One region of the Geobacillus sp. FSL K6-3411 genome, then DNA from elsewhere that is predicted to be linked to it. Evidence: riboswitches for the same ligand, from Rfam matches in the RefSeq annotation. Region 1 holds a riboswitch; the other holds the start of a gene.

Region 1 (10,342 bases):
CGTTACCCCTTCCCTTGAAAACCAAGTTCACGTGAGATATCCATCGCCGCCTGCTTTAATAGCGGAACGATGCGCACCACATCATCGGGCGAAAAACGTGGTTCCGGACCGGCGACGCTCAACCCAGCAACCGCTGCCCCTTCATGGTTGAAAATCGGCACAGCAACAGCAGCAGAGTAGTTTTCCAGCTCAGAACAACTAACCGTATAGCCTTGATTCCGGCCTTCTTCTACCAATCGGCGCAACACTTGTTTGTCTGTCACCGTACATTTAGCGATTTTCACTAGTTCCACTTGTTCTAAATACCGTTCCCGGTCAACTTCATCCATAAACGCAAGCAAGACGCGCGGGCACGCCCCAGCATACAGCGGTGCACGCCGCCCAACTTTCGTATAGACGCGCACCGGTTCGGACGTCTCCACTTTTTCGATATACAGCGCTTCATCGCCGTCGCGGATGACTAAATTCACTGCTTCCTTCGTCTCCTCTTTCAGCCGCTCCATGACCGGCAGCGCCACTCGACGAATATCGAGCCGCTCGGCGACAAGCGCTCCGAACGTCAATAACGACAAGCCGAGTTCATACTGGTCGCCTTGTTTTTGCAAAAAGCCTAGCGCCACAAGCGACTGCGCCATCCGGTACACCGACGTTTTCGGCATCCGAAGCCGCGCAACCATCTCCGGCAGCGTTAACCGCTCGCAATCAAGAAACAAATCTAGCAGCTCTTTTGTTTTCAAAACCGTTTTATTCATGGCCTCTCCTTGTTCCGAATATCGGAATGATAATTCCGAAATATGAATTTTATTTAAATTATAACGAAAAGTCCAATTATTTTCTACAAAAAACAAACAGCGTCCGATAAATGGACGCTGTTGGCTTCAAGATAAACGTTTCAAAAACACATAACTCACTTTTTGATATTCCATCTTTTGCTCGTAAAAACGATGGGCATCGGTTCGCTGCAAACCGGACGATAACGAAACGATCCCGTAGCCATGCGCTTTCGCCCAATCGTGTACATACGACAACAACGCTTTCCCGTACCCTTTCGACCGCTCGCTCGAAGCGGTGACCAAATCACACACCCAAATAAAACGACCATTATAGAGTGTGATCATCGGCATGAATCCGATGACAGCAACCATTTTATCTTGATCATATAAGGCCACTAGCTTGTACCCTTCTTTTTCTTTCGCTTCACGCACAAGCGCGACATACGTTTCCTCATCTAAGTGAGTGCGCAGCTCACGCATGACTGGAAAAGCGCTTCTCACTTCCTCTTCAGTTTCAAGCCAAACGAATTGTGGCACGGTTTCCATCCCCCTTCTCTATTTGTGCAATTAATTATATCTATGTTTATCCAAAAATGGAAGAATAAGATTCCCCCACCCCCGCTTCCCCGGAAAGCGGATCGTCCTGCTCGTACGTAAAAAGCATAACGAACCGCGGGACCGGTTGGGCACATTGAATCGCTTGTTGCCAAAAGCAAACAAGGAAGCGCGCTTTGAAGACGCTTCCTTTCTTTTCTTTATCCGTAAACGTTGAGCAGCCAAGACCTTCTTCCTAGTAAAACGGCTGGCCACTCCCATCACGTTCACACTTGCGCACCATCGCCCAGCCTAGCCAACACAGCCGGCAATGCGTCAATGACGTCAGAAGCCAAGACGTCCCACAGTGAATGACCGTTTTGCACAAGCCAATCAGCTGCTTGGCCGTGGACGAACACAGCATTATTCACCGCCGGCTGCACCGCCTCATGCTGCAACAAAAACGCCGCCACGATGCCAGTCAACACATCGCCGCTTCCCCCCTTAGCCAACGCCGGGTTGCCGGTCGCGTTCACATATTGCGCCCCGTCTGGCGTGGTGACAATCGTATACGGCCCTTTTAAGACGACATACACACCATATTCCATAGCCAGCCGCTTCGATACGCCAAAGCGGTCATGCTCCACTTCGCGAATGGAACGATGGACAATGCGCGCCATCTCTCCCGGGTGCGGGGTAATCACCGTCGGGGCGCTCCGTTCGCGCACTCGTTCGGCGTAGTCATCCCAAAAAAACAAAGCGTCTGCATCAATGACAAGCGGCACTGGCTGGCGCACAAGTTCGCTCACTAAGCGTCGCACTCCTTCCGTTCGCCCCATTCCCGGGCCGATGGCCATCGCGTCGATATCAAGCCCAGCCCAATCAGCCACGCCAGCAAATGCGCCACCCTCTGCCGGCCATAACCGGTACATCGCCTCCGGCACACGGCTGGCAACTGCCTCGTACACCGTTTCCGGAACGGCCATCGTCACAAGCCCGGCCCCGCTGCGAAGTGCCGCTTTCGCTGTCATCGTTACCGCCCCGCTCATCTCCTTAGATCCGCCGACAATGAGCAGCTTACCGTGCGTTCCTTTATGCGATGACCGTTTTCGCTTCGGCATTGTCTGCACCACATCGCTATGTTCCCACAAAAACCGGGCATCTGTCTTCACCTGCACCGCTAGCGGCGGGATGCCGATATCGACCACAGCGATCTCTCCGTAATAATCCGCCGCAGGAAACGTATACGCCCCAAGCTTCGGACATTGGACGGTAAGCGTCGCATCAGCACGAATGGCGGTGCTGACATCGCCTCCATCAGCCGGCACCCCGCTTGGCACATCGATCGCGTATACCGTTGCGGACGTGCGATTCACTTGCTCAATGATTTCTTTATACGGCAGGCGCACGTCTCCTTTGATGCCAATGCCAAGGAGCGAGTCAATGATGACGTCGTAATGTGGCACGTGTGCCGCAAACGCTCGTTCATTCCCCTCATAAGCTATCCAAGAATACCCCGACCGCTCGTACACCTCAAGCGCCGTGCGCGCCGCGCCTTTCACCTTCTCTTGCAGCGGCACGAGCCATACATCGGCGTCATAACCATAACTTTTCAACATGCGTGCAATGACCAATCCGTCGCCGCCGTTATTGCCCGTCCCGACGAGCACCGCCACCCTAGCCGTGTGTGGAATTCGCTCTTTCAACACCCGAAACAGTGCCTGCCCAGCGTTTTCCATCAACGAGTCATCACGAATGCCGATCCGCTCGGCCACTTCTCGGTCAATGGCGTACATTTCATCAGCCGTTACGATCGGAATCATTGCCCATTCCCCTTTCCATTTCCATCCCTATTGTTTAGTGTACAATTTTTCCAAGCGAAAGACGAGCACAAATATTTTCTCTAGAAGCGCAACGATGTAAACGTTTCCTGAAGAATCCGAATGGAAAATACATATTGACAACACATAGCTGTCGCATTATCATGAATTTCATAAAAATTACATACAGCAAACCGCTTATCAAGAGTGACTGAGGGAACAGGCCCAATGACGTCCGGCAACCTCCCCTTGAGGGAACGGTGCTAATTCCTGCAGAATGGCTTTCATTCTGAAAGATAAGTCGGGAGTTTACATACCACCGATGCCTCTTTCCGAATGAAAGAGGCATTTTTGTTTACCAAATTCTACCTATCAACACAAGGAGGATGGACATGATCGACATTCAAAACGTTACAAAGGTGTATACAACGAAAAAGAAACAAACCGTTGCGGTAGACAACGTATCACTTACGATTCGCGATGGTGAAATTTTTGGCATCATCGGCTACAGCGGCGCTGGAAAAAGCACGCTGCTGCGCTGCTTAAACGCCCTAGAACGTCCCACATCCGGCCGCATTCTCATCGATGGGATCGATGTAACAGCATTAGATGCCAAAGAACTGCGGCAAGTGCGCCAAAAAATCGGAATGATTTTCCAACACTTTTCTTTAGTTAGCTCGAAAACAGTATTTGAAAATATCGCCTTCGCCTTAAAAGCAGCTAAAAAACCGAAACCGGACATCGAAAAACGGGTCAATGAGCTGCTCGACATGGTCGGTCTATCCGACAAGCGGGACGCCTATCCGGCGCAGCTGAGTGGCGGGCAAAAACAGCGCGTCGGCATCGCCCGGGCACTCGCTAACAATCCGACCGTCCTGTTATGCGATGAAGCCACATCGGCGCTCGATCCGAGCACGACCAAATCGATTTTAGAACTGCTGAAAAAAATTAACCGTGAGCTCGGTATTACGATCGTCTTCATTACTCACGAAATGGAAGTGGTCAAACATATATGTGACCGCGTTGCCGTCATGCAAAACGGCAAAGTGATTGAACTCGGCACCGTTTATGAGCTGTTTACCCATCCGAAAGAAGAATTAACGAGATCGTTCGTCCATAGCGTCATGCATGTTGACTTGCCTGCACATTTACGGGAAACGCATACGGGGACGATCGTGAAAATTCAGTTTGAAGGCAAAAGCGCGACGGAAACAATCGTTTCCGATATGTTGCAACAATTTGAAGTAAAAGGAAATATTTTGCATGCCAAAATCGAGTATATCCAAGACAAACCGCTCGGTATTTTTGTGATGGAGCTGATCGGGAAAGAGGATGAAATTCAACGGGCGATGGATTATATCGCTAAACGGACGAACAGATTGGAGGTTGTTTCGCATGCTGCTTGATACATTACTAGGCCTGCTTCCGGAGTTGAATAAGGCGTTTTTCGAAACGATTTATATGGTGGCTATTTCCTTGTTTGTCGCGATCATTGTTGGATTGCCGCTTGGCGTTTTGCTGTTCGTCACCGACCGCGGCTTGTTTTTGGAACATGCCATTTTAAAATCCGTTCTCGGCTTTCTCGTTAACATGGTTCGATCGATTCCGTTTATCATTTTGCTTGTCGGTCTCTTACCGCTGACAAAGCTCCTCACGGGAACTACGATCGGACCGACAGCAGCCTCTGTTTCTTTATCGGTGGCGGCTATTCCCTTTTTCGCACGAATCGTGGAAACCTCGTTGCGCGAGATTGAAAAAGACGTTATTGAAGCAGCGGTGGCGGTTGGGGCGACGCCGTGGATGATCATTAAAGACGTGCTGCTCCCAGAAGCCCGACCGGGCATTGTACAAGGAATAACAATTACAACAATCAGTTTAGTCGGCTATTCCGCAATGGCCGGAATCGTGGGCGGCGGCGGTGTCGGCGATTTAGCCATTCGTTTCGGCTATTACCGCTATGACAATACGGTCATGATCACCACTATTGTTATTTTAATTTGCCTTGTCCAAGTCATCCAGTTTGCCGGCGACCGCATCGCTCGTCTTGTTGACAAGCGATAGGCCGCTTACTATTAAACTCACTCATAGGGAGGACTTCATGATGAAAAAATGGTTGATGGCGCTCACATTGCTTCTCGTGTTCGGCACTCTTGCCGCCTGCGGCAACAGCAGCTCCTCATCTGAGAGCAGCGCTGAATCGAAAGAGAAAAAAGAGTTGACAATCGGAGCGACTTCCGGTCCGTACAGTGATATGGTGAATAAGGCGATCAAGCCGATTTTGGAGAAAAAAGGGTATGAAGTAAACGTCGTCGAATTCAGCGATTATATCCAACCAAACTTGGCTTTAGCCAACGGCGACCTAGATGCAAACTTGTTCCAGCACAAAATTTATATGGAAAATTTCGCAAAAGAGCACAACTTGGACCTTTCGGAAGTCATCGTTGTACCGACCGCCCCAATGGGCATTTATTCAAACAAATTCAAATCACTTGATGAAGTGGCCGCCGGGAGCGAAATCGCCATCCCGAACGACCCGACGAACTTGGCGCGGACGTTGTTAATTTTGCAAGATCACGGCTTAATTAAACTCGACTCAGCCGTAAACCCGCTCACGGTGTCAGAAAAAGATGTCAAAGAAAATGTGAAACATCTCCAATTCAAGCCGATTGAAGCTGGCCAGCTGCCGCGCACGGTGGAAAGTGTTGATTTGGCAGCTGTCCCCGGCAACTTCGCCTTAGCGGCGAAAATGGATTTAACCGACGCCTTAGCGTTGGAAAACATGCCGGATGACTACCGGAATCGCATTGTTGTCAATACAAAAGATTTGAACCAACCGTTTGTCAAAGATCTCAAAGAAGCAGTCGAGTCAAAAGAATTTGAGAAAGTCATTGATCAAGAGTTTCGAGGGTTCGGCAAACCGAAATGGATGCTAGAACGAAACAAATAACACAACGATACGCCGCTCTGCATGGGCGGCATTTTCTTCTGTAGACGATGGGGATAAAAAAGCAGTATAGTAGAAGTGTTCCGTTTCATTTCGTTCCAAAAGAGGCGATCAATGTTGACATACATTGAAAAAGGAAGCAGCGAATACATCAAAGCAAGCGCATCATTATTTTTTGGCGGCTTTGTGACATTTGCCGTCCTGTACACGACCCAACCGCTGCTGCCGATTTTCGCTAAACAGTTTGACGTTTCCGCCGCAGCAGCGAGCTTAACCGTATCGGCATCGACCGGTACGCTTGCGGTTATGATGCTGATCGCCGCCAACTTGTCAGATCGAATCGGCAAAAAACGCGTGATGACAGTATCGATGTGGCTGACCTCGCTCCTTGCCATCGCAATGGCGTTCAGCCCAAACTTTGCGGTGCTGCTTGCAGCGCGTACCTTCATTGGCATCTCAGCAGCAGGCATTCCTTCATTGGCGATGGCCTATGTCGCTGAAGAATTCCACCCGGCAAGCGTCGGCAAAGCGATGGGGCTTTATATTAGCGGCACATCGATCGGCGGCATGGCCGGACGAATTTTGACTGGGGTGCTTACCGATCTTTTTTCATGGCGATGGGCACTTGGGATCATCGGCCTTCTTTCCCTAGCGCTTTGCCTCGCCTTCACCGCCCTTCTGCCTGCTCCAAGACAGGCACCCCAGCGGCGAAACAGCGACGAAGCAGCATGGCGGACGTACGCTGTCCATCTTCGCAACAAGCCGCTAATGGCGCTCGTTGTCCTTGGCTTTTTGTTTATGGGCGGCTTTGTGACGCTCTACAATTACATCAGCTTTTTGTTAAGCGAACCGCCGTATTCGTTCCGCCAGTCGGTGCTCGGGTTTTTATTTATTGTATATATCTTTGGCAGCTTCAGCTCTGTGTATATGGGGCGGAAGGCAGATGAGTACGGCCATGCGCGCACCCTTCGCCTTTCGGTGGCTGTAACAGCACTTGGAGCGTTTGTCACGCTCGCTCCTTCGGCACTCGTAAAAATAGCCGGTCTGGCGCTGTTTACGTTTGGCTTTTTCGGCTGCCATTCGATTGCAAGCGCTTGGATTGGGGAACGGACGCACATTCATAAAACGCAAGCGTCCTCCTTATATCTTCTTTTCTATTATTTAGGGTCAAGCCTCGCCGGAACGGCGGGCGGTTACGTTTGGGTTCACTTTCATTGGATCGGCGTCATCGCCTTTATTTTGGCATTACTCTCCTTATCTTACCCACTCATCCTGTTTGCGGAAAAACGGCGGCCATCACACGTAAGATGACCGCCGCTTCCATTACGGTTGCTTCGTAATGACTTGCAGCCCAAATTGCAGGCAATCTTCACAAATTGATGCCAGCGGTCCGTTAATGAGCCGCGGCTTTTCTTTCAAACAAAACGAACAGCGACCGTCGCACGCTTCTTGCGCTTCCAACGCCAAGGCCTCTTCCAGCTTTTCAAGAGGGAAGACGGAGAGCGCTTCATACACGTTATCAAGCAAATGGCTATCAATATAAGCACATTTGCCTTCCCAACGCAGTGCTGTCAATTTCGCCGCCACCGCCATCCCTTCGTAAAATCGACGGCGAGCTTCGTCCCCGCTCTGTTCGGCCATCGCAGCCACATCATCGGCAAACCGCTCAAGCGCCGCGGCCGTGCATTCATCCAGCCACCGTGTTGTCCCGTTTGTCATACTCCCCCTCCTTATATTTTTCCTTTCTAATACGACAAACAGGCACATTTTCCTTCCTCACTGCAGCGATTCATCTAGAAAACGGGCGCGCAACTCAGGGGGCGGCAGCTGACAACGGTCTTGCTTGCGGATGAGGCGGTGACGGCGGGCGGCAATTTGGTCATACACGAAGTCGCGGAGCAGCCGCGGAACGAGAAGTCCAGCCGCCGCCAGCCCATTCCATGGCCAGGCAAGGTGACGGCCGATGCGCAAAACGGCATCCGACTTGATATAATAACAACCGTCTTCGATGAGGACGACCGTATCTCTTCCTAGTACATTTCCCTTTTCCAACAACGCCCGACCGACGGTGCTTTGTTGCGCAGCAAAGCGGAACACCGCCTTCCGGTCACGCGCAGCGATCCACCACACACTGTCATGGCAAAACAAGCAGCCGCCATCAAAAAGAATGATGGGAGACACCTCACTCCCCCCTTATCGGCTATTGACCGGCTCAATGCAGGCGCTAATATCATTTTTCGGTGAATTGACAAGCGGCGCCACTTCGTACATTCGCATTTGTTCACTCGGATACGGCTGCAGGAACGATTTCAAATACTCGCTGTCATCAAAGCTTGGATCAAGCCAGTCTTCATGCCGCTCGAAAGGCAAAATGACCGGCATCCGATCGTGAATGGCCGCAACGAGTTTATTCGCCTTCGTTGTAATGATCGTGCACGTTTCCAGTGGCCCGCTTGGCCCGTCCCAGCGCTCCCACAGCCCAGCGAACGCAAACGGTTCGTCCGTTGCGAGCGTGAACCGATACGGCACTTTTTTTGTCCCCTCTTTTTTCCATTCATAAAATCCATCGGCTAAAATCAAACAGCGTCGCCGCTTGAACGCATGGCGGAAGCTCGCTTTCTCATCGACCGTTTCCGCTCGCGCGTTGATCATTTTCGCCCCGATGCGAGCATCTTTCGCCCAAAACGGGATAAGCCCCCAGCGCATCATTTTGCCGACTCGCTCCCCTTCTTCGGCCACAACCGTCAACACTTCCTGGCTGGGAGCGATGTTAAAGCGCGGGGCGAGCGAGCCCTGATAACGAAAACGAAATAGGGCTTGCAATGTCGTTAAATCCGCAATAAGTGTAAACCGGCCGCACATGTTCTTCGCTCCTTTTTATGATGTTGTTTCAGGTATAAAAAAGCGACCGAGAGCAAACCTCGGCCACCTTAAGGAGATGGCGATTCCAATGAACGCAAAAATGCCAATACCCGTTTTGTATATTCTTCTCTATATAACGAGAAGCTTTTCACATGATCTGCTTTTTCCGTCAGCCATAGTTGAAAAATATCTGGATGGGTATCATACAACTTCATACTTTCTTCGTACGGGATCGAACGGTCATCTTTACTGTGGATGAACAACACCGGCCTTGGTGCCACATCGTTAACCGCGTGAATCGGCGAAGATAATCTTAAATCCAAATCAGCCAACGCCGGCACAATCGCCAAAATTAAATACGTAAACGGCACATCAGGCAAATGCGTCCATACGGGCATGTTGGCGCGCAAATACGATTCCAAGTCACTGAACGGGCTATCAGCAATCACCCCACGAACATCACGATCCTCTGCTGCTGCCAAAATCGACGTCGCCGCTCCCATCGAGATGCCATACAAAGCGACCGGCTCGCGGTAATGTTGTTTTGCGTAATCAATGACGCCAAGCAAATCCTCTTTCTCTTTCACACCGATCGTAATCATCTCTCCGTCCGACTCGCCGCTGGCACGGAAATCAAATAAAATGACGCGGTAGCCTTCCGCCGCCAACCGCTTGGCAAGCAGCAAAAACGGAACGTTCTTCTGAATGCGGTTGCCGCCGTACCCATGGGCAAAAACGACTGTCATGCGCGCCGGTTTCTGCGGCGAAATGACCCAGCCTTTGAGCGCTGTCTCCCCGTCTTTGCTTGTAAAGATGACATTTTCATACACCATCCCGTAGTCGTTCGGCGCCTCGGTAATCGGCTGGCGCTCTTTATGAGTCAGCTGCCAGCCGACATAAACGGACAAACCGATGCAAGCCAGCACCCCGAGCGCAACAATGGCAAGCGACAACGGAATCCAAACACGCCGTATAGGACGATGTGATGCGCGGCCTAATTCCATCGCTTCCTCTCCTCATTCGTTTTTTCATTCTATCCACTACACGTGACCCTCTTCTCTCCTCTATCATTTTTATGCTTTCTCAAGCCGATGGCGCAACTGTTCAACATATTCGCCCGAACCCGTCACAATCAGCCGATCGCCTTTTTGCAATTCCGTATCGCCATGAGGCACGATAAACTCATTCTCGCGGAAAATACGGACGATAATACAGTCGCCCATAAATGGAAAACGACGAAGCGTGATCCCGTCATAATCCGGATTGTTCATGGCCACTTCATGCAGTGTTGTATCTTTGTTGATCATCATCCGCGCCACCCTTGGTGATTCGATGGACGCCCGCAGCATGGAACTGGTTGAGCGGAGCACAGATAACACTTCAATCCCCTCGTCGTTCAACCGCTCCAC
Region 2 (10,342 bases), 560 kb from region 1:
CTTGAACAGCGCCGAACAAACTGACATACAAATGATCTTGCAACAGCTCAATCGCCCGGATGATCTGCTCGTTGCCAACGGCAAACGCGACACGCCAACCGGCCATATTGTACGTTTTGGAAAACGTGTAAATTTCAACACCGACCTCTTTCGCCCCATCAACTTCGAGAAAGCTGACCGGCTTTTTGCCATCAAAACCGATCGCCCCGTAGGCGAAATCATGCACAACAGCAATGCCGTACTTAGCGGCGAACGCCACTGTTTCAGCAAAAAACTCTTTCGTCGCCGTCGCCCCGGTCGGGTTGTTCGGATAGTTCAAAAACATCAGTTTGGCCTGATCAGCGACCGCTGCCGGAATGGCACTGTAATCAGGCAAAAATTGCTGCTCGGCGATAAGCGGCATCATTTCCATCCGTGCGCGGGCGAGCGCGATCCCGGACCAGTAGTCCGGATAGCCCGGATCCGGGACAAGCACCACATCGCCCGGATTGACGAGGCAAAGCGGCAGCTCAACAAGACCAGCCTTACCGCCAAACAAAATGGCTACCTCGCGGGTTGGATCCACATCAACCCCGTACTCACGCGCATAAAACGCAGCGACTGCTTTTTTCAAAAATGAGTAACCTTGAAACGGCGAATATTTATGGTATTTTGGATTGGCCACTGCCTGTTGCATCGCCTCAACAATATGGCCAGGCGTCGGCTGATCCGGATTGCCTTGCCCTAAATTAATGACATCGTGCCCGGCCTTTATTTTCGCTCCCACTTTGGCGACAAGCGAAGCAAAAAATTGCTTCGGCAACTGTTCAAGCAGTTCGGAAAAAGGAAATTCGGTCGTCATCGCCCACACCTTCTCAAAAATTTCTTGAAATTCTAGTGCAAAATCATATATCGTAAAAAGCAAAATGTAAAGTAAATTTTTTCATTGAGGTGAAAAACAATGACCATCCGCATCGCTTGCCTCCAATTGGATATCGCGTTTGGTGACCCGCAAAAAAACGAACAGCAAGCCGAAAAAGCCGTGGAACTCGCCGTCAAAGAAGGAGCCGATATCATCGTTCTTCCGGAGCTGTGGACGACCGGTTATGACTTGACGCGCTTAGATGAAATCGCTGATGACAATGCCGAACGGGCGAAAACGTTCGCCTCCCGATTGGCACAAACATACGGCATCCATTTTGTGGCCGGCTCAGTCGCTAAAAAAACGGACGCCGGCGTAACGAACACAATGATTGTCGCCAATCGAAACGGCCAAATCATCAAGGAATATAGCAAAGTTCATTTGTTTCAGCTGATGGATGAGCATTTGCATTTGCAGTCAGGAAACGAGCCAGGCTTGTTTTCGCTTGATGAGTTGTCGTGTGCCGGGGTCATTTGCTATGACATCCGTTTTCCGGAATGGATTCGCACCCATGCCTTGTCTGGAGCCGAATTGTTGTTTGTTGTCGCCGAATGGCCGCTTCCTCGCCTTCACCATTGGAGGACGTTGCTGATGGCGCGGGCGATCGAAAACCAATGCTATGTGGTCGCCTGCAATCGAGCCGGAAGCGACCCAAACAACGTCTTTGCTGGCCATTCGCTCATCATCGATCCATGGGGGGAAATCCTCGCTGAGGCGGATGAGGACCCAGGCATCCTTCTAGCCGACATCGACCCGGCTCTCGTCAGAGATGTTCGTTCGCGCATCCCCGTATTTGCTGACCGCCGGCCGCGCCTTTATGAAGAGACGGCAAAAAAATTTTTTAAAACGTATTGACAATCGGCCTGCTTAAGCTGTATTATTCGAATCAAGCAACCGAACAATTGCCAACATCACAAAAATTCCAAAAACTAAATAAGCAGATTCGGTACTCTTATCAAGAGTTGGCTGAGGGAACTGGCCCAATGAAGCCCAGCAACCGACCGTAATGCTATCGTGAGATAGGGCGCACGCATAAGCGGCGCCGGAAGCGATCCGCTTCCGCAGGGCACGGTGCTAAGTCCACCGGAAAGACAGACGTCTTTCTGGAAGATAAGAGGCGCGAAGACCGAGAATCTTCAAGCCTCTTTCCGTATGCGAAAGAGGTTTTTTATTTGCCAAAACTAAAGGGGGAACGTGAAAATGGCGATTATCCAATCATCTGCTTACGAACCGCTCACCGAACAAAAAGCGACCGCCCTCGCCGTCCGCCTCGGCTTGTTCCGCGACGGAACACCGCTTTTATGCCGTGAGATCGGCGACGGCAACTTAAACTTAGTGTTTCACGTCGTCGACCAAGAAACAAAGCAAGGCATCATCATTAAGCAAGCGCTGCCGTACGCGAAAGTCGTCGGTGAAAGCTGGCCGCTCACATTAAAGCGTGCGGTCATTGAGAGCAACGCACTGCGCACGTTTGCCAGCTACGTACCACAATATGTGCCAAAAGTCTACTATTCTGACGAATCGCTCGCCATTACGGTGATGGAAGATTTGTCCTATTTACAAATCGCCCGCAAAGGGCTGATTGAAGGGAAAACGTATCCGCTTCTGTCTAGGCATATCGGTGAATTCATTGCCAAAACGGCGTTTTACACGTCTGATTTCGGCATGAACCAACAAGAGAAAAAGAAATTGGCACAAAGTTTTGTCAATCCGGAGCTGTGCAAAATTACGGAAGATCTCGTCTTTACCGATCCGTTTTTCGACCATGACTCGAACAATTTTGAAGACGAATTGCACCTGGATGTGGAAACACTTTGGAACGACGACCGTCTCCATCTCGAAGCAGCGAAGCTGAAGCGCAAATTTTTAACCGAAGCTGATGTATTGCTGCATGGTGATTTACATACTGGCAGCATTTTCGCCAGTGATGACGAAACGAAAGTGATCGACCCGGAATTCGCCTTTTACGGCCCGATCGGGTTTGACCTTGGCCACTTTATCGCCAACTTGCTGTTAAATGCGTTGTCCCGCCCTGAATCAGAGCGCCGTCCGCTCTTTGATCACATCGACCGAACATGGGCTGTCTTTACGTCCGTGTTCTCGGAGCTTTGGCGCACCGAAAGTGTCGAAACGTATGCCGCAACGCCCGGCCTGCTTGACGATGTGCTGCGGCAAACGTTCATCGACGCCGTCGGCTTTGCCGGCTGCGAAGTCATCCGTCGGACGATCGGCCTCGCCCATGTTGCCGATCTTGACGGCATTGAGCAAAAAGACGAACGGCTTGCGGCAAAGCGACACGCGCTTCGCCTTGGCCGCCGCCTGATCGTTGAACGCGCCGAACTAGACGGAACGGAAGACTTCCGCCGGCTGTTTGTCGAGACGGAACGATAACACCACTCTCTCAAGACGGCTGTTCAACACCACTCCAGGCAAACTGAAACATGTACAAGGAAAGGAAGACGACGATGAGCACATTTGCTATCCCGCGCTCAGTTGAATGGCACGAAACGCATGTGACGATTTTAAATCAACAAAAGCTGCCGTCGGTAACTGAATATCTCGACTTGCATACGCTCGAAGATGTACATGACGCGATCGTGACACTGAAAGTGCGCGGGGCACCGGCGATCGGCATCACCGCCGCCTATGGCTTGGCGCTTGCTGCTTCCCGCTACGAAACCGAATCCGTCGACGAGTTTCAGCGCCGTTTAAAACAAGACCGCGATTATTTGGCGAGTGCTCGCCCGACGGCCGTCAATTTGTTTTGGGCGCTTGATCGGCTCGTTGCCGCCGCTAAAAGCGCCGCTTCCGTCAACGAAGCAAAAACAACACTCGTTCACGAAGCGATCCGCATTCAAATCGAAGATGAAGATGTGTGCCGTCGCATCGGCGAGCATGCCTTGTCTCTTTTTCATCGAGGCGATCGAATCATGACCATCTGCAACGCTGGCTCGATCGCCACCGCCCGCTACGGAACGGCACTCGCCCCATTTTATTTGGCAAAAGAAAAAGGGATTGAGTTGTCCGTCTATGCCTTGGAAACGCGGCCTGTCTTGCAAGGAGCTCGTCTGACCGCCTGGGAACTCATGCAAGCAGGTGTCGATGTGACGCTCATTACTGACAATATGGCCGCACAAACGATCAAGGCGAAAAACATTAATGCTATTATCGTCGGCGCTGACCGGATCGCACAAAACGGCGATACAGCGAATAAAATCGGCACATTTGGCCTCGCCTTGCTCGCCCAATCGTTTGGCATCCCGTTTTACGTCGCTGCCCCGCTGTCAACGATCGACCTGGCGACGAAAACAGGGACGGATATCCCAATTGAAGAGCGTCATCCAGATGAAGTGACCCATCTAAACGGGGTGCGCATCGCCCCGGAAGGCGTCAACGTATACAACCCGGCGTTTGATGTCACACCAAACGAACTCATTACCGCCATCATTACCGAAAAAGGCATCGTCTACGGAGACTATGAAACGGAGCTGCCATCGTTAGTTGCAAAGGAGGAGCACCATGAAACAGCTTAAAATCTCATCGTTCCTTCTTTTCTTGGCCATGTTCTTTGTCTTAGCGGGCTGCACAAATGAGCAAGACGCAATGAGCGCAAAGCCGGCCAATGAAACGAAGGCAACGAATAATGAAACAACCGTTGACAAAACAGCAGCCACAAGCAGTGAAGAGGCCGCCATCCCAGAAAAACTGAAACAGCCAGTGAAAATCGCCGCCATTATGCAGATGTCGATCGGGACGTTCTCATCACAATACATCGCCGGCGTGAAAGAACAAGTGCAAAAGTTCGGCGGTGAAGTGCAAATTTATAATGCCGATAACGATTTAACGAAGATGGCCTCTTATGTCGAGACGGCCATTACGCAAAACGTCGATGCTATTTTGCTTGACCACGGCCGCGCCGACGCGCTCGAAGGTCCCGTGAAAAAAGCAGTTGAAAAAGGCATCCCGGTCGTAGCATTTGACAATGATTTGAACATTCCGGGCGTCACCGTCATCGACCAAGACGACTATAGCCTCGCTTGGAAGACGTTAAAAACACTTGCGGAAGACTTAAACGGCGAAGGCAAAATCGTCACGATTTGGGTCGGCGGTTTTACGCCAATGGAGCGACGCCATGTCATTTACGACGCATTTAAAAAACGCTACCCAAACATTAAAGAAGTCGCCAAGTTCGGCACAGCGAGCGCTAACACCGCCTTAGACACACAAACACAAATGGAGGCCATTTTGAAAAAATATCCGAATAAGGGCGACATCGACGCCGTTTTCGCCACATGGGACGAGTTCGCCAAAGGAGCAACGCGCGCCATCGAACAAGCCGGGCGCACGGAAATTAAAGTGTACAGCATTGATCTAAGCGATGAAGACTTGCAAATGATTCAAAAATCGAACAGCCCGTGGGTGGCGACGACCGCTACCGATCCAGCCGAAGTCGGTCGCGTTCAAGTACGCTTCGCCTATCAAAAAATCGCTGGTGAAAAAACGCCGAACATTTACTCACTTGAACCGCACTTAGTGAAACGATCCGATCTGCCGGACAAACAAATATCAATGGGCGAGCTCTCGCAATACATCCCAAGCTGGGGACAATCGAATATCGCCATCTCGCCGTGGATGAAAACACTAGAAGCTCAGGTGAGCCAAAAATGAGCGGCTTGTCAATGAAGGCCATTGAAAAAGCGTTTGGCACGGTGCGCGTGCTTAACGGCGTGAACTTTGACGTCCGTCCGGGCGAAGTTCACGCCCTTTTAGGCATGAATGGTGCTGGCAAAAGCACGCTCATGAACATTTTAGCCGGCGCCATTCTGCCGGACGCCGGCACCATCACGATCGACGGCACCCCGTGCGCGTTTTCGTCGCCGCGTGAGGCGAAGCAGGCGGGCATTGGCCTTGTCGTCCAGGAAGTTGACACGGCGCTGTTTCCCGGCTTGCCGATTTACGAAAACTTAGCAGCTGATGAACTAGCTGACGTCAAACACCATCCCATCCGCTCGCTGCGCGAAGAAAAGAAGTGGGCCGCCGCACTTCTTCACCGTGTCGGCCTTTCCATTCCACCGACGAAGCTCGTGCGTGACTGTTCACTCCATGAAAAGCAGCTCATCGTGCTGGCGAAAGTATTGTCATCAAACGCGCGCTACATCATTTTGGACGAACCGACCGCCGCGTTAAGTGAGGCGGAAACAAAGCGGCTGTTTGCCATCATTCATGAACTGAAACAGCAGGGAGTCGGCTTTATTTATATTTCTCATAAGCTCAAAGAGGTGCAGGAAATCGCCGATCGACTAACGATTTTGCGCGATGGACGCATCGTCTATCAAGGCGCTGCCGGAAGCCAGTCGCTTGAAGACATCGTCCTTCACATGACCGGGACAAAACAGGCCGCCACTGCAAAACAAGCGCGTACGTACGGAAGCGAGATCGCCTTTGCCGCCCGCGGAATCAAGATCGACAAAACGAGCACAACGGTCGATATATACGCCCATCGCGGCGAAATTGTCGGCATCGCCGGTTTGGTCGGCGCCGGCAAAACAGAGCTCGCTGAAAGTCTCGTCGCCCACCGGAAAACGTCTGGCGAATGGCAGCTTGACGGCCAACACTATACATTTTCGTCGCCATATGAAGCGATTGCCGCCGGTCTTTGCCTGATCCCAGAAGAACGGCGCAAACAAGGGCTGTTTTTGTCTGAGTCGGTGCAGACGAATTTAACCGTCCGCCTCCTTTCTTGGCTGTCGCATTGGCAATGGATCAGTCGGATGAAAGAAACGGACGCAGCCAATGGGCTCGTTCGCTCACTCGGCATCCATCCGCCATCACCATCCATCGCCGTCCGCCATTTGAGCGGCGGCAACCAGCAAAAAGTCGTGATCGGCAAATGGCTAAACACGAACGCGCGTGTCTTTTTATTCGATGAACCTACGAAAGGAATCGATGTTCATGCCAAACAAGATGTATTTTCCATTATCCGCACTCTTGCTGATGAGGGGAAAACCGTGCTGTACTTTTCAAGTGAATTTCGTGAGCTGCTAGAAGTTTGCGACACGATTTATATCATGGTAGACGGCCGGCTGCTCGCCCGTCTGCCGGCCGCTGAATTAACCTATGAGCAGCTTGTTTATTATTGCAGCGGAGGTGAGATCGATGGCCCAGCCGGCCGTTTCCGCGACACCGTCGAAAAAAGCGGTGTTGTCTACTCTTGAGTTTTTGTATAAACATGGCACACTGTTGGCCATTTTAGCCGTGATCGCCTATTTTGGCATCACACAAGACCAGTTTTTTACGTATGAAAACTTCAGCGACATTTTGCGCTCGATTTCGATCGTGACACTCGTAGCGATCGGCATTACCTTTTCGCTGATCGTTGACGGCTTCGATTTATCGGTCGGCTCGACGGTAAGTCTCGCGACCATCGCCAGTGCAGCGGCGCTCGTTTTGTACCGCCAAGAAATTTTCGTTACGTTGCTCGTTCCGCTTTTACTCGGTATCGCCGTCGGGCTGCTTAATTCGCTATTGATCGTCAAGTTCAAATTGCCTGATTTGCTCGCGACCTTAGCAACCATGTACGCCATTAACGGCGTGCAGCTCACCTATACGAAAGGATTTTCCATTTACAACGACATGCCGCTGCCAGACGGCGGTACGGCGCCGGGCAAATTCATTCCTTCCTTTTTATTTATCGGCCAAGGAGAGTTGTTCGGCATCCCGTTTTCCGTTTTGCTGATGCTGTTCGTTGTCATTGCCGCCCATTTGTTTTTGACATACACAAAACCGGGACGCCTCTTTTATTTGACCGGGGAAAACCGAGAAGCGGCAAGGCTGTCAGGCATTCCAGTGAACCGTTACCGGACGTATGCGTACGTCATTAGCGGCTTTTTCGCTGCTTTAGGGGGCATTGTGCTTGCCTCGCGTATCGGCACTGGTCAAGTATCAGCCGGTGCTTCGTTTTTGATGGATGGCGTCGCCGCCGCCTACATCGGCTTTTCCGTCTTTGGCGCCGGCAAGCCGAATGTCATCGGTACGTTGTTCGGCTCAATTTTGATGGGGGTATTGTTAAACGGCTTGACGATGATGAACGTCCCGTACTACGCTCAAGACATTATTAAAGGCGCCATTTTAGTCGGCGCCCTCGCTCTGTCACATTGGCAAAAAAAATAATCCCCGGTCCCGCCCCTGTAGGTTCAAGTCCCGGGGGCGGCATTTTTTATTTTCCATGCTTCATCCCCGGCCCTTCCGCCCTATTTACAGCGCCGCTCCAGCTCCAATAGCTTCGCTTTCACATCGGTGCGGCTTCCAGCATAGCCGGTCAAGGCGCCGTTTTTGCCGATCACACGATGGCACGGAACAACAATGGCTAGTTCATTCGCCCGATTCGCCTGTCCGACGGCGCGTACCGCTTTCGGGCGACCAATCTGCATCGCAATATCGGCGTATGTCGCCGTTTCTCCATATGGAATGCGACAAAGCGCCGTCCACACCTCCTGTTGGAAAACCGTCCCATGCCATTTAACTGGAAAATCAAACGTTTGGCGGCGACCGTGGAAATATTCGTCCAACTGTGCAAGCGCGCGTTCAAGAAGCGGTGACCGGCTTTCTACAACCGGATGCTCGCTTGCAAACGCGCGCCATTCTTCCGGAAACAGTTCGACTTTCACAATCGCGTCGCCATCAGAAGCAATATAGATATCGCCGAGCAACTCTGAACGGTATACCGCATAGTCAATTGTCATCGTTATCCTCTCTTTCCGTTCGTTCGATCGGCAGCGTAATATGAAATGTCGTGCCGACGCCAACTTCGCTTTCGACGTCAATTTTCCCTCGGTGTTCTTCAATAATTTTATAGCTGACCATCAAGCCGAGTCCAGTGCCGCGCTCTTTTGTCGTATAAAATGGCTCACCGAGCTTTTTAATTTTATCTTTCGGAATACCGCACCCTTGGTCGGTGATTGAAATGCGCACATGACGTCCAGTACGGGCGATGCGCACCGTAATGTCCCCGCCCTTCGGCATCACTTCAATGGCGTTTTTCAAAATATTGATAAACACTTGCTTCAACTGGTTCGGCTCGCAATACACCGGAGGCAGACCGCGCTCGAAATCGGCAATGATTTGCACATTATGCATCATCGCCTGAGCGCTGATTAAATCGATCGTATCCTGCATAATTTTGCAAATGTCATTTTGCTTGTATTGCACCGCCTGGGGTTTGGCCAAGACGAGAAACTCGGTGATGATTGACTCGATCCGCTTCAATTCCGACATAATGACATTAAAATACATCGAATAATCGCCGCCAACGCTTCCTTGCAACAGTTGGATAAAGCCTTTTAATGCCGTCATCGGATTGCGGATTTCGTGAGCGATGCCCGCAGCCAATTCACCAACAACATTGAGCGTATCCGATTTGCGCAGCTGCAGCTCCATTTCTTTACGCTCTGTGACATCGCGAAATCTCATCATCCCTACGCCAGGAATGACTTCTTTTTTCAATGAAAACTCAACGATTTTCTCTTTTCCTTCATCGGAAAATTCAACTTCCCCACTCGCCTCGCCTGCACGTTCACATTGTACAAAGAGCTTATTCAGCTGGCGGCGCGCCCGCTCTGGAACAAGTTCCATCACCGTTTGACCGAGCAACGCTTCTTTTGTGGCGGAAAAAAATTCGCAGGCAATTGGATTAGCGTCAATGATGCGATGCTTCTCATCCCATAACAAAATGCCGTCCATCGCATGGTCGAAAATGCTGCGGAACTTTTGCTCACTTTCACGCAGCTCGCGCTCGATTTTCCGCCGCTCGCTCACATTGCGGAAAATCGTCAAATGATAGCCGTCGATCGCCCCTTTTTTCATCGTAAACTCAAGCTGCTTATCCTCACCGTTCGGCATATGGAACGTTAATTCATCGCGAATTTCTCCTTTGCGCCGGAACTCGCTGAAAATGCGCTTCACCTTTTCATCCCCATATTGCACAAAATCAAGCAAATTGCGGCGTACAAGCAAGTTCAAAGGCAGCTCAAACGTCCGGCTCGCCGCTGGATTGGCGTTGAGTATGTAACCGAAATCATCCCAAATGATAATCGCTTCATGCGCTTGCTCGAAAATGGCCCGGAATCGTTCTTCACTTTTTTGCAATTTAATCTCCATGTTTTTCCGTTCAGTCACATCGCGCATAATGGCCATGTAAAAGCCGCTGTAAACGTTCGACGTTGCCGTCAGCTCAAACATTTTCACCGTTCCGTCAAGGCGAACCAACGACAGCTCGCCTTTGGCCGTTCCTTTTTCCTTCACTTCCGACAACAGACGGGCAAACTCATCAGCACATTCGCGGGCAACAAACTGCTGAAACGACAAATTCAGCAGCTTTCCTTTTTCCAAATTCAAGCTCATTGAAAATGCCGGATTGACGTCGATAAACCGACCGAACTCATC

Evidence for each region. A riboswitch is a leader RNA that binds a small molecule or an ion and turns the genes downstream of it on or off. The one in region 1 is predicted to bind S-adenosylmethionine.
Region 2: it holds a riboswitch for S-adenosylmethionine, as region 1 does, so the genes downstream of both, mtnK (S-methyl-5-thioribose kinase) here and NSQ22_RS07750 (methionine ABC transporter ATP-binding protein) in region 1, are expected to answer to the same signal.

What each region holds. Positions count from the first base shown of each region.
Region 1 covers NZ_CP150187.1:1,534,954-1,545,295, reverse strand. The annotation lists gene NSQ22_RS07765 (IclR family transcriptional regulator) at 3-752, opposite strand; gene NSQ22_RS07760 (GNAT family N-acetyltransferase) at 879-1,319, opposite strand; gene NSQ22_RS07755 (bifunctional ADP-dependent NAD(P)H-hydrate dehydratase/NAD(P)H-hydrate epimerase) at 1,595-3,130, opposite strand; SAM riboswitch class I at 3,323-3,430, shown strand; gene NSQ22_RS07750 (methionine ABC transporter ATP-binding protein) at 3,520-4,533, shown strand; gene NSQ22_RS07745 (methionine ABC transporter permease) at 4,523-5,188, shown strand; gene NSQ22_RS07740 (MetQ/NlpA family ABC transporter substrate-binding protein) at 5,229-6,074, shown strand; gene NSQ22_RS07735 (MFS transporter) at 6,186-7,382, shown strand; gene NSQ22_RS07730 (ClpX C4-type zinc finger protein) at 7,395-7,790, opposite strand; gene NSQ22_RS07725 (DCC1-like thiol-disulfide oxidoreductase family protein) at 7,848-8,252, opposite strand; gene NSQ22_RS07720 (SOS response-associated peptidase) at 8,265-8,933, opposite strand; gene NSQ22_RS07715 (alpha/beta fold hydrolase) at 9,002-9,937, opposite strand; gene NSQ22_RS07710 (monovalent cation:proton antiporter family protein) at 10,007-10,342, opposite strand, start outside.
Region 2 covers NZ_CP150187.1:973,639-983,980, reverse strand. The annotation lists gene NSQ22_RS05010 (pyridoxal phosphate-dependent aminotransferase) at 1-841, opposite strand, end outside; gene NSQ22_RS05005 (carbon-nitrogen family hydrolase) at 941-1,756, shown strand; SAM riboswitch class I at 1,851-2,018, shown strand; gene mtnK (S-methyl-5-thioribose kinase) at 2,102-3,292, shown strand; gene mtnA (S-methyl-5-thioribose-1-phosphate isomerase) at 3,367-4,434, shown strand; gene NSQ22_RS04990 (sugar ABC transporter substrate-binding protein) at 4,421-5,569, shown strand; gene NSQ22_RS04985 (sugar ABC transporter ATP-binding protein) at 5,566-7,116, shown strand; gene NSQ22_RS04980 (ABC transporter permease) at 7,058-8,071, shown strand; gene NSQ22_RS04975 (methylated-DNA--[protein]-cysteine S-methyltransferase) at 8,152-8,643, opposite strand; gene NSQ22_RS04970 (PAS domain-containing sensor histidine kinase) at 8,633-10,342, opposite strand, start outside.